DNA from 4 places in the Bacillus safensis genome. Region 3 is predicted to be linked to each of the others. Evidence: riboswitches for the same ligand, from Rfam matches in the RefSeq annotation. Region 3 holds a riboswitch; each other region holds the start of a gene.
The links. Region 3 has a riboswitch for thiamine pyrophosphate ahead of thiC (phosphomethylpyrimidine synthase ThiC). Riboswitches for the same ligand answer to the same signal wherever they lie in the genome.

Region 1 (3,139 bases), 1.1 Mb from region 3:
TATGACGGAATTTTCTTTGCTGGAGGGCACGGCCCTATGATCGACTTTGCGTCTAATCAACTGGTAGCGGATGCGATCTTAGCAGTTTCAGATAAAAATGGTGCGATCGGAGCCGTTTGTCATGGCGTTTCAGCATTCGTTGATGTGAAGGATGAAAATGGCAAATCATTTATCGAAGGCAAAAAAATCACAGGCTTCACAAACGAAGAAGAGGAAGCCGTGCAGCTGACATCAAAAGTTCCATTTTTATTGGAAACAAAACTTCGTGAGCAGGGGGCAGCGTTTGAAAAAGGAGACGCCTTTGCGCCATTTGCTGTCGTTGACGGACAAATCATCACTGGACAAAACCCGGGATCAAGTGCAGAAACAGCACGCTTGTTTGTCAAAACTATTGCATAAAACGATCAAAAACCAGTCGTGACTCATGCGGCTGGTTTTTTTGTTATAAAAATGTCCCAAAAAAGACCAAAACAGTAATTAGAATAATGGTAAAATAATCACAGGGTAAAAAACCCAAATGAGGAAAAAGGGGATGTTCCTGTGAGAGCATTTTATGTCAAAATCACCGCAGCTTTACTATCTGTTTTACTCGTCGCAACAGGTTTGTTGTCACCAGCATTAAAAGCAGAAGAAGCACCGAAATCAGAAGGGAAAATATCACCACTGACGGAAAAAGCGATTCAGCAAGTGCAAGAATCGTTTGAAAAGCAGGATGAAGGAACCGCTATTCAACAGAAGCAAGTGAAAAAATCATTTAAAGTGAATAAGAAGAAAGGAATCAGTATCAAACGAAAAGCTGCTAAAGAAGGCAAAATGCGCACGTCTGCCGTTCGCTCCATTGATGGACTAGCTATTAATCAATCGGCTGTCTTAACAGAGGACGACCCAGTTGATTTATGGTTTTTAAGCACATCTTCACCTCAGGCACTCATCAGCCGGATTACCTCTTCAAACCCTGATTATTTTGTTCAATTATTTGTTGTTGATTATGAAACAGGACAAGCCTACCCGACAGATTTGATTCAACCGGCAGGCAGCCTGCTTGGATTGACCAACTTACCAGCAGGTGATTATGCATTCGGTATTACAAGCGGCGGAGAATTTGGAGATTCCTACACGATACAAGTAAATGCAAAAAACCCGCCCAATTTCACGGGGGCTGTATCTCTTTCGTCCACCTTGCAATATTTTGTAGCTGAGTATGCAAACGGTGATGTATTTGCAAATGGTACAAAAGTATACAATAAGCAAACAAAGACAGCAAATTATGAATGGGAGCGTGTTTTTTATTTCTCTTATGATGGAAAATACGAGCAAAGAACTCATTCAATCTCAAGTGTGAAAGTAAAAAACATTTCGGCTCCTGTGTCATACTCAGCTCCTTATGCGAGCTCCTCAGAAGCCATCCTCGTTTACTTAGATGTTGAGACATTGTTTATGTACCATCAATCATCATATGCAAGCGGGCAATATTACCATGATACCTTTGTTGATACACTCGGGAAGACAACACCAAGACGCTTAGATATTGATGATATGACAAATTACGGTGATCATATTTTAGCTGTAGATTTAAAAACAGGAAAGCCGATTGATTTCTTCAGTGTGCTGAATTTCTACTATGCTGCAGGGATCGAGAAGCTGCCAACAATCAGAACGTTGAATTAAGAAAGGCGGTTGACATCAAATCGCCACATGTGTAGAGTAAAGATAATTAAATGACAAAAGTCCACTAGGGGAGTCATGTATGACTGAGACAAGAGAAAATCTTGGACCCTTTGAACCTGATCTAGTTCGTACTAGCGGAGGGAAGTGGAGCTGGACCTTGTCTTATTCATGATTGAATTGATAAGAAGGCCGCTCCATTTGGGGTGGCTTTTTCATTTATTCAACTGAAGAAGAGGAGGCTTTTTTTATGACATTTTCTACGCAATTAAGGAAAGAAGCAGAACCGTTATTTGAAGCCATTTATCAGCATCCGTTCGTCAGAGGCCTGGCAGCAGGAAAGCTGGAAAAGGAACAAATCATTCATTACGTCAAACAAGATGCAGAATACTTACAAGCATTCATTAAAATTTATGCAGCAGCGCTCAGCAGATGTACAGACAGAGAGGATATTGCGTTTTTTCATCAGCAGATTGCGTTTGTACTAGATAGTGAGACGCATCCTCATCAAAACCTTTGCCGAGTGGCAGGAGTAGCATATGATGAGCTCCAAGGTGCTTCTTTGGCTCCGAGTGCTCATCACTATATTCATCACATGCTGCAAGTCGCGCAAGAAGGCACGCTTGGTGAAATCATCGCTGTCCTGCTTCCATGTCCTTGGACATATTGGGAAATAGGGAAACGAATGCTTACAGATGTGCAGCCAGACCCGTCACATCCGTTTTATGAGTGGATCACGTTTTATGGAGGATTAACCGATTCTGTTACAGGTGAGCTTTGCAAGCGGCTCGATCAGTTGGCGGAAGCAGCAAGTGAGAAGGAAAAGGAAAAAATGAAACAGCATTTTATCTTAAGCTGCCAGCTCGAGTACAAGTTTTGGGAAATGGCCTTTACTGTTGAAGAGTGGCCAGTTCAACTGGAGGTGCATACATCATGACATGGAAGATGAAAGAAGTCGTCCTTGCAGTGATTTTATCCGTTGCGTGCGGTGTGATCTATTTAGGATGGTCCACGCTATACTTACCGATTACAGCACTTGTGGGCCCAGCAGGAGGCAACATCATGTTTGGAATATGGGTCATTGCCAGTCCAATCGTTGCATATATCATTCAAAAGCCGGGAGCTGCTCTGATTGCGGAAACAGCCGCCGCTGCTGTGGAATTATTGACAGGAAGCCACTTTGGACTTTCAGCTCTGCTGATTGGTGTATGCCAAGGGCTTGGGGCAGAAATCGCCTTTGCTCTTTTTGGTTATAAACGGTATCGCATGTGGACACTGATGCTCTCTGGTGCCTTTGCCGCTATCGGAGCGATGTCTTACAGTTTCGTGGCAAAAGGCTTTGGATATTACACGCCTCAAGTTTTACTTATGACGCTTGTGACTCAAATCATTAGTGGAATGATACTTGGCGGCTGCCTTGCGAAAGTGGTGGTGGACGCACTATCCAAAACAGGTGTACTGAATCAATATGCCA
Region 2 (3,139 bases), 310 kb from region 3:
CTGACGACAACCATGCACCACCTGTCACTCTGTCCCCGAAGGGAAAGCCCTATCTCTAGGGTTGTCAGAGGATGTCAAGACCTGGTAAGGTTCTTCGCGTTGCTTCGAATTAAACCACATGCTCCACCGCTTGTGCGGGCCCCCGTCAATTCCTTTGAGTTTCAGTCTTGCGACCGTACTCCCCAGGCGGAGTGCTTAATGCGTTAGCTGCAGCACTAAGGGGCGGAAACCCCCTAACACTTAGCACTCATCGTTTACGGCGTGGACTACCAGGGTATCTAATCCTGTTCGCTCCCCACGCTTTCGCTCCTCAGCGTCAGTTACAGACCAGAGAGTCGCCTTCGCCACTGGTGTTCCTCCACATCTCTACGCATTTCACCGCTACACGTGGAATTCCACTCTCCTCTTCTGCACTCAAGTTTCCCAGTTTCCAATGACCCTCCCCGGTTGAGCCGGGGGCTTTCACATCAGACTTAAGAAACCGCCTGCGAGCCCTTTACGCCCAATAATTCCGGACAACGCTTGCCACCTACGTATTACCGCGGCTGCTGGCACGTAGTTAGCCGTGGCTTTCTGGTTAGGTACCGTCAAGGTGCGAGCAGTTACTCTCGCACTTGTTCTTCCCTAACAACAGAGCTTTACGATCCGAAAACCTTCATCACTCACGCGGCGTTGCTCCGTCAGACTTTCGTCCATTGCGGAAGATTCCCTACTGCTGCCTCCCGTAGGAGTCTGGGCCGTGTCTCAGTCCCAGTGTGGCCGATCACCCTCTCAGGTCGGCTACGCATCGTCGCCTTGGTGAGCCATTACCCCACCAACTAGCTAATGCGCCGCGGGTCCATCTGTAAGTGACAGCCGAAACCGTCTTTCATCCTTGAACCATGCGGTTCAAGGAACTATCCGGTATTAGCTCCGGTTTCCCGGAGTTATCCCAGTCTTACAGGCAGGTTACCCACGTGTTACTCACCCGTCCGCCGCTAACATCCGGGAGCAAGCTCCCTTCTGTCCGCTCGACTTGCATGTATTAGGCACGCCGCCAGCGTTCGTCCTGAGCCAGGATCAAACTCTCCGAGGTATGCAGGATGCATATCACACATGCGTTGCTACACGATGTAGCGAACTTAGCATGTGATCATTTCCTGCCTCGCCAGTTTGACTGACTACCTATGAAGTTTCATAGGATTTTTTTATAAAAACTCGAATTAACAGGTACGTTTTGTCTTGTTTAGTTTTCAAAGATCATCTTCGTCGTCTCTCAGAGGCGACTTTATTAATATAACATTCTATCAAGATAAAGTCAACAACTTTTTTCTTAATGTTATTTATCAACCGCGCTGTTTCAGCGGCGAATACAAATATAACACCTTTTGAAAGAAGAAACAAGTATTTTTTCTAAATAATTTATTTTTCCTTATCTCTTCCTATATATTGATACAAATGCTGCTTATCTCGGGAATTGTCTATTGTTGATCCTGCAGGTCTTTAGTATATTTATAATAGATTGAAACTAAATAACCGCAGGGGGAGCTTTGTGCTGAGAGTGAACATTCGTTGTTCTGACCCTTTGAACCTGTCAGTTAATACTGAAGTAGGAATGTGGAATCACTTGAATACATACGGTGTATTCAAATCGATATGTTTTTCTATGAATAACATACTCATCCTTACACGGTCTCTCCTTGCTCAATTCATGAAAAAGGAGATTTTTTTATGCAGCAATCAAATCAATTGGTACGACTGATGGAAATCGCGATTATGACTTCACTTGCTCTTGTATTAGATTACTTATCAGGTCTCTTTTTAAGAATGCCCAATGGCGGTTCTCTTGCGCTGATTATGATTCCCGTTATTCTCATGTCTATTAGATGGGGAATATCTACCGGATTTATCATCGGTGTGTTAATCGCAGGTCTTCAGCTGATGAATAGCCCGATCATCGCTACACCTGTTCAAGGATTCCTCGATTACTTCGTTGCATCCGTTGTCATTTCTTTAAGCGGCCTGTTTTCTGGACTGATCAAAAAAGCCATTCAGGATCAAAAGCGAAAACAGCAATTCTTCTATATTACCTTAGCTGTTTTTGTTGCTAGTTTATTCAGACTGCTGACGTTCTTTATTTCTGGCGTCGTTTTCTTCTCTCAATATGCACCGAAAGGAACACCAGGATGGGTCTACTCTTTAATTTATAACAGCACATATATGGTTCCTTCATTTATTATTTGCAGTATCGTTCTTTGTATACTCATCCCAAGTGCATCTCGTTTGGTTTTTCCTCGTCAAAAATAACCGGCTGATTTCAGCTGGTTATTTTTTTATGCATAATTTGCTGCTCTATGGAATCTATTAATAATAGAAGATTTCATGCTGGAGGTACGACAATGAGCCCTTACTCCATTATGCTGTGCTGCTATATTCTCAGTCTTGCTTATTTTTTGGCAGGTTTCTATGAAGCTTTAAAAATAGCAGGCGTGAAAGGAAAAGTAGAAGCTTCACCGTTTATTTCTTACATGCTGCTTGCTGTGCTCTTCACTTTTTTCTCTCATTATTACTGGAAGCTGACGATTTAATCCGCTGTACATGGTTATTCAATATAGAGAGCTCCCATCCATACCCTATTTCATTATGGTTCTCGCCAGCCAGCTCGAACTGGCTGGTAACGACAAAACTAGGTTGAAGTTTTTGATAAAATTGTTTTGCCGAATTTTGCTCAAACACCCATAGCATCAACCTCTGATACCCTTTTTCTATTAAATAATCGACACCTTTAGCAATTAAAGCAATACCCGCACCTGATTTCTGTTTCTGTTGTAATAAATAGATGGCATACAGCTCTCCATCATATGTAGAATAACGTTCGTCACGTTGTTTTCCGAAAGAAGCAAAACCAAATACGCCATCCGCATCTTCTGCGACAAACGTGCCTTCAAGCGATCTTTTTCTCCAGCTCTCTTTCCGATCTTTTATATTTAAACCATCCAAATAATCCTGATTAATAATGCCTTGATAAGTCGTTTGCCAGCTCTTCACATGTATTTCGGCGATTTTAGGAATATCTTGATGTACAGCATGTCTCACCTTCATCCGCACCACTCCTTTTAGTTTTTTACACCCTATCTTCATTATCATAAATTCCTATTAC
Region 3 (3,139 bases):
GAAGATTAATGACAGAAGGAACGATCTCAATCGTTCCTTTTTTTGTTTATAACTGACAGCTTGATTTTTTTCCTAACTGTACATGCTAAAACAGAGCCTGTTTCGCGCTCATGAGATTGAATTTGTACAGGGGGTTTTTCGTTTGAGACAAAAATGGCAAAAAACAATCGCATTAGTGCTTCTTCCTATTGGTTTAACGGCATGTGGTGCAAATAATAACGCAGGTGTCGATACACGTCATAATCAATCAGGCCAGCCGGTTGGTTATCATTCAAATCAACGAGCAGAAGACAACAACCAAGATCATCAAGGACCAGTTTCTGAACTTATGGAGGGAATGAACGGGAGAAATACAACAAATGTTGATTACCGTACACGTCCTCAAACGGATGATCGAATGCCTCTCACAGGTGGAGATGGACGCTACAGTCATGGAGATATGAATTATCATAACCAAATGTCGTTCTCAGGCTATGATAAACAAGAGAACATTCAGCGTTCAAGAAAAATTGCCAACCGCGTCAATAAAATGAATCACGTGGCAGACTCTCAAGTCATGGTGACGGATGAGAATGTGTATATTGCCATTAAATCAGATGGCCGCCTGACGTCAGAAGGCGTATCACAAGTAGAAGAAGCAGCGACTCGTTATGCGGATGGAAGAGCAGTCCAAGTCATAAAAGATGAAGGTGCATTCACACGCTTTAGAGACATGAGAAGAACGCAATTTGAAACAGGCCAAACAGGCATGACCCGATAGTTTGACACAAAAAGGCTAAAGTTCATCACGAACTTTAGCCTTTTCTTAAAAATAAACCTTGATGCCTATATAAAATTCGTAAAAGAAATAACAGCCAAACCCTAGTAATAAAATACCAGCAATAATGGATGTCCACTTGATCATCGTCCGATTCATCACTTTTCTTGTTAACGATACAAGTGTGAGAAGACCGATGTCATGAAGGAAAATCCCTGCCAAGATACCGCCGGCAGCCAGCATAAATTCAGATGAATCTGTTTTTGTATACGCATCCGCAAGTACAGCACCAAAAACAGAAACCCAGAACACAAGATTTCCAGGAGATACCGCCACGAGCAAGCCGTTTCGATATGTTTTTGCGAATGATTTATTGACCTTTTCTCCTGCTAAATGGATATCTTGATCCGCGTGTTTAATGGAGTCGTATGCGAGAATCATTAAAAATACAGCTCCGATCAGCCAGAGCGGGATTTGAACAAACGGCAAAGATAAAAACTGAGCAAATCCAGCATATAAAGCCAAGATAAGTAATAAGTCTATGGTCATACCGCCTGCTCCGACAGTTAAACCATGAAAGAATCCGTTTTTGAGTCCCTGTTTTGTCATTTCAACCGTGATCGCTCCAACAGGCAGAGCAATTGAGAATCCTACGACGATAAATGTGAGAAATGTTTGCAATCGACTAGAACTTCCTTTGAATAAATTGTATAAAAATTCTCCGTTTAGATTAATTATACATAATAGGAGAAAAGGATCAACGATTATTTCAGATTTAATTGAAATGAGAGAGACAGATCATGTATAGAAATCTGTATATCAATATAATCCATAAAGCTTGTAGGGGAAAGGAACTATTTTCCTGAATCTTCTTTTCTTCATGATGTCTCTATGCTACACTGATGTGGAAATCAATAAAAATGACTAGGGGTGCCCGTAAATGGGCTGAGAGAGAAGCATAAACTTCTTAACCCTTTGGACCTGATCTGGCTCGTACCAGCGTGGGGAAGTTGAAGATGATGCATGTATCCTATCAATGATATGCATGTTTATTTCTGACGACGAAACCAGGTTCTTTAAATAGAGCCTGGTTTTTTGCTGGTGCTGATTCCATCCTGTCCGGTGACAAGAAGAAAAGGAGAGAACAGCAAATGAAGGAAAAGAAAAGTGTCCCATCCAACCAATCATTATTATCCAGCTTTGATGGCAGCCGAAAGGTGTATGAGAAAGGATCAAGGCCCGATATCTTAGTGCCGAAAAGAGAGATTGCGCTCTCACATACTGTGACAGAGGCGGGCGACATAAAAAATGAACCAGTCCGTGTATACGATACGAGTGGACCGTACACTGATGAGAACGTTCATATTGACGTCACAAAAGGATTAAAGCGTCTTAGGGCAGCATGGATTGAAGAAAGAGGAGATACAGAAAGCTATGAAGGGCGTCATGTAAAACCGGAAGATAACGGATATCGGTCAAGGGAGAAGGAGTCCTTCCATTCTGTCCAAACTGATTTTCATCATAAGCCGCTCCGCGCGAAACAAGGAGCGCGCGTGACGCAAATGCATTATGCCAAAAAAGGCATCATTACGCCTGAAATGGAGTTTATCGCAATAAGAGAAGAGCTAAGCCCTGAGTTCGTTAGAGAGGAAGTAGCGAGCGGAAGAGCCGTTATTCCTTCGAATATTAACCATCCAGAAAGTGAACCAATGATTATCGGAAGGAATTTTCATGTCAAAATCAATGCGAATATTGGCAATTCAGCTGTCACGTCATCCATTAATGAAGAGGTAGAAAAGATGACATGGGCGATCAGATGGGGGGCAGATACAATGATGGATCTGTCTACTGGAAAGGATATTCATACAACGAGAGAATGGATCATTCGGAATTGCCCAGTTCCAGTAGGAACCGTTCCTATTTATCAGGCCCTTGAAAAAGTGAATGGAGTCCCAGAAGATTTGACGTGGGACGTGTACAGGGACACATTAATTGAACAAGCAGAACAAGGTGTAGATTATTTTACAATTCATGCGGGCGTGCTGTTAAGATATATTCCGCTAACAGTTGATCGGGTGACCGGAATTGTTTCAAGAGGCGGGGCAATTATGGCAAGATGGTGTCTTGCTCATCATCAAGAGAATTTCCTCTACACGCACTTCGAAGACATTTGTGAAATTATGAAAACGTATGATATTGCCTTTTCACTTGGAGATGGACTAAGACCAGGTTCGATTGCTGATGCCAATGATGAGGCGCAGTTTGCAGAGCTGGAAACGTTAGGTGAGTTAACAGAGATCGCTTGGAAACATGATGTGCAGGTGATGATTGAAGGGCCCGGTCATGTGCCAATGGATAAAATTAAAGAGAATGTGGACAAGC
Region 4 (3,139 bases), 1.3 Mb from region 3:
TGTGGCTCCTGCTCTTATTATTTGCTGCAGGCATTCTTCTTTATTTATTTGGCCGCGTATTTAAGACAAAGTCAATTTTTCAGTCGATGTCTAAAGGGACCGTGCAAATTGGGACAAGGGCAATCTTTACTCTCATTATAGTCTTAGTTGCCTTATCTGAATCACTCGGGGCTGAAAATATTCTTGGGGCGTTTTTAGCTGGCGTGCTTGTGTCCCTTCTTTCGCCAAATAAAGAGCTCGTTCAGCAGCTGGACTCATTTGGCTATGGATTTTTAATCCCGATCTTTTTTGTGATGGTCGGAGTAGATCTGAATATATGGGCACTGTTTAAGGACCCAAACATCATGATCATGATTCCGCTGCTGTTTATTGCGCTGCTTATAAGTAAGCTCATTCCGATTCTTTATTTGAAAAAATGGTATGACATGAAAAAGGTCATTGGCTCCGGCTTTTTATTAACTTCAACTTTATCTCTCGTCATTGCAGCTGCGACGATTGGTGAGCGGCTCGGGGTCATTGATCATAAAATGTCAGGAGCGCTGATTTTAGTTGCTGTGTTAACGAGTATTTTAACACCTGTTTGGTTTAAAGCGCTGTTTAAAAAAGAACAAGCGGCAGCCCATAAGAAGCGTGTGACCTTTATTGGAGCTAATCAGCTGACCTTACCTGTCACACTTGATTTACATCAGGATGAATATGACATTCGGATTTTGCATGTTTTTCAAGAAAATAAGGAAGCGCTGCTGGCAGACTCTATCTTTGAAGTCGAATCAATTGAACAATACGATGATGAGACGCTGAGAAAGGCAGGCGTCGGCCAAGAGGATGTCCTAGTCGTCGCAACAGGCAGTGAGACGAAAAATAAGGAAATTGCTTTATTTGCAAAAGAAGAAGGTTCAAAACAAGTCATTGCAAGTGTCAACAAAGCAGAGGCAGAGCTGACATTGAAGGAAGCGGGAATTGATACGTTTTCTACTTTCCTGTCATCTAAAACGGTGCTAAGAGCTTTGATTGAAGCACCTGATGCGATTCGATTGCTAACAAATGAGGATTCTTCTTTGTATCAAATTCAAATGAACAATCATCGTTATCATAATGTCATGCTGAGAGAATTTCCTTTCACCGGTGATTTGGTATTTGTCCGTATTTTCAGAGGGATAGACAGCTTAGTACCGCATGGAGATACGACACTCAGAAGCGGCGACCGTGTGCTTGTATCGGGCTCCCGGGAATATGTGGCAGGACTAAGAGCCCAATTAGAATGACAATGAACCCTTGACCAATGAACAATTCCTGATTAAGATAGAGGTACAACATCATATATTTGATCCACTAGGGGAGTCCTTTAAAAGGGCTGAGATAAAAGTGTCGACTTTTAGACCCTCATTACCTGAACAGGTTCATACCTGCGTAGGGAAGTGGTGCGGTTTTTGACTATGCTTTTTACAAATTCCAAGCCACTTTCCACGCGGAAAGTGGCTTTTTTATATGGAAAAACAGGAGGAGAGAAAAATGACGTTTTCAACAGAATGTAAAGAGGCTGCAGCAGCATGGTGGAATGGAAGCTTTACACATCCTTTTGTCAAAGGGATTGGAGATGGCACACTTTCACTCGATCGTTTCACCTATTACGTGATGCAGGATTCGTATTATTTAACTCATTTTGCAAAGGTGCAGGCATATGGAGCGGCGATTAGTGAGGACTTACATACGACGGGCAGAATGGCGTATCATGCTCAGGGGACGTATGAAGCAGAGCTGTCGCTGCATAGGAAATTTACAGAGCTTCTGCAGATTTCTGATGAAGCCATTGAGAACTTTAAGCCTTCCCCCACTGCTTATGCGTATACCTCTCATATGTACCGATCTGTAAAAAGCGGACGGTTTGAAGAGATTTTAGCCGCGTTATTACCATGTTACTGGCTCTATTATGAGGTAGGTGAAAAGCTGAAACAAACAACACCTGACCATCCAATTTACCAAGAATGGATTTTGACATACGGAGGCGATTGGTTTAAGGAACTCGTCTTCGAACAAGTGAACCGCTTTGATGAACTAGCAGAAAAAGCACCAGACCATGTACGGGCCAATATGAAAGAAAATTTCGTGATTTCAAGCTATTACGAATATCACTTCTGGGAGATGGCGTATCAAAAAGAAATGTGGCAAACAGCATGCTTAGATGGGGTTGGTGCAAATGGAACTCCACGCAGTGACAAATGATTCGTTTCCTGCGGATGAACTGATCAAACAAATAAAAGCCATAGCGTCTGAAGTGGATTTTATTCATATTCGGGAAAGGTCTAAAACAGCAAGTGAGCTTGTTGATCTCGTGAAGAATCTCCTTTTAGAAGGTGTGCCGAAAGAAAAGCTCGTCATCAATGACCGAGTAGACGTTGCGCTGCTTACCAATATTCACAGGGTGCATCTGCCGGGCCACAGCTTTTCGCCAAAAGAACTGCGAAAAAAATTTCCTCACCTTCATGCGGGAGTATCTGTCCATTCGATAGAAGAAGCGAAAGCAGCAGAGAAAAATGGAGCAGAGTATGTCATGTTTGGGCACGTATATGCCACCTCTTGTAAACCAGGACTTCAGGCAAGAGGTGTACAGCTTGTGAAGAAACTGACTTCTGCACTAACGATTCCAGTGGTGGCCATCGGCGGGGTGACCCCAGAACGAGTTCCAGAATTGAAACAAGCAAATGTGAAAGGAATTGCTGTCATGTCTGGGATTTTTGCTCATCATCAGCCGCGTATGATGGCACAAGCATTTTCTGAAAAGGTAAAGGAGAATCCTTATGAAAAAGCATTATGACGTTGCAATCATTGGTGGTGGAATCATAGGGGTCTCCATCGCCTATCACCTTGCAAAAGCAGGAAAACAGGTGGTCTTATTTGAAGCGAATGAGATAGGGAAGCAAACGACAAGTGCGGCTGCCGGGATGCTCGGTGCACATGCTGAAGGAGAGGGTCATGAGGATGTTTTCTTTCAGGCAGGCAGAGCAAGCCAGGCATTGTACGAAAAATTAAAAGTCGATCTTCTTCATGAATCAGGCATTGATATTCGAACTTCAGCGGGCGGTATCATGAAGGTCGCCTTTACAGAAGAAGAGAAACAAGCCCTTTGCCAGATGCAGCA

Region 1: another riboswitch for thiamine pyrophosphate. It lies ahead of tenA (thiaminase II); the one in region 3 lies ahead of thiC (phosphomethylpyrimidine synthase ThiC).
Region 2: another riboswitch for thiamine pyrophosphate. It lies ahead of thiT (energy-coupled thiamine transporter ThiT); the one in region 3 lies ahead of thiC (phosphomethylpyrimidine synthase ThiC).
Region 4: another riboswitch for thiamine pyrophosphate. It lies ahead of tenA (thiaminase II); the one in region 3 lies ahead of thiC (phosphomethylpyrimidine synthase ThiC).

Annotation. Positions count from the first base shown of each region.
Region 1 is NZ_CP154909.1:3,516,246-3,519,384, reverse strand. Features, by position in the region: gene AAYR28_RS18120 (type 1 glutamine amidotransferase domain-containing protein) at 1-399, shown strand, start outside; gene AAYR28_RS18115 (hypothetical protein) at 541-1,668, shown strand; TPP riboswitch at 1,725-1,828, shown strand; gene tenA (thiaminase II) at 1,916-2,602, shown strand; gene AAYR28_RS18105 (ECF transporter S component) at 2,599-3,139, shown strand, end outside.
Region 2 is NZ_CP154909.1:2,730,692-2,733,830, forward strand. Features, by position in the region: rRNA gene AAYR28_RS14080 (16S ribosomal RNA) at 1-1,075, opposite strand, end outside; TPP riboswitch at 1,511-1,612, shown strand; gene thiT (energy-coupled thiamine transporter ThiT) at 1,711-2,286, shown strand; gene AAYR28_RS14090 (hypothetical protein) at 2,379-2,567, shown strand; gene AAYR28_RS14095 (GNAT family N-acetyltransferase) at 2,527-3,081, opposite strand.
Region 3 is NZ_CP154909.1:2,418,674-2,421,812, reverse strand. Features, by position in the region: gene safA (SafA/ExsA family spore coat assembly protein) at 1-9, shown strand, start outside; gene AAYR28_RS12455 (YhcN/YlaJ family sporulation lipoprotein) at 143-760, shown strand; gene AAYR28_RS12450 (LysE family transporter) at 806-1,438, opposite strand; TPP riboswitch at 1,674-1,782, shown strand; gene thiC (phosphomethylpyrimidine synthase ThiC) at 1,909-3,139, shown strand, end outside.
Region 4 is NZ_CP154909.1:1,113,968-1,117,106, forward strand. Features, by position in the region: gene AAYR28_RS05580 (monovalent cation:proton antiporter family protein) at 1-1,265, shown strand, start outside; TPP riboswitch at 1,325-1,434, shown strand; gene tenA (thiaminase II) at 1,513-2,223, shown strand; gene tenI (thiazole tautomerase TenI) at 2,198-2,815, shown strand; gene thiO (glycine oxidase ThiO) at 2,799-3,139, shown strand, end outside.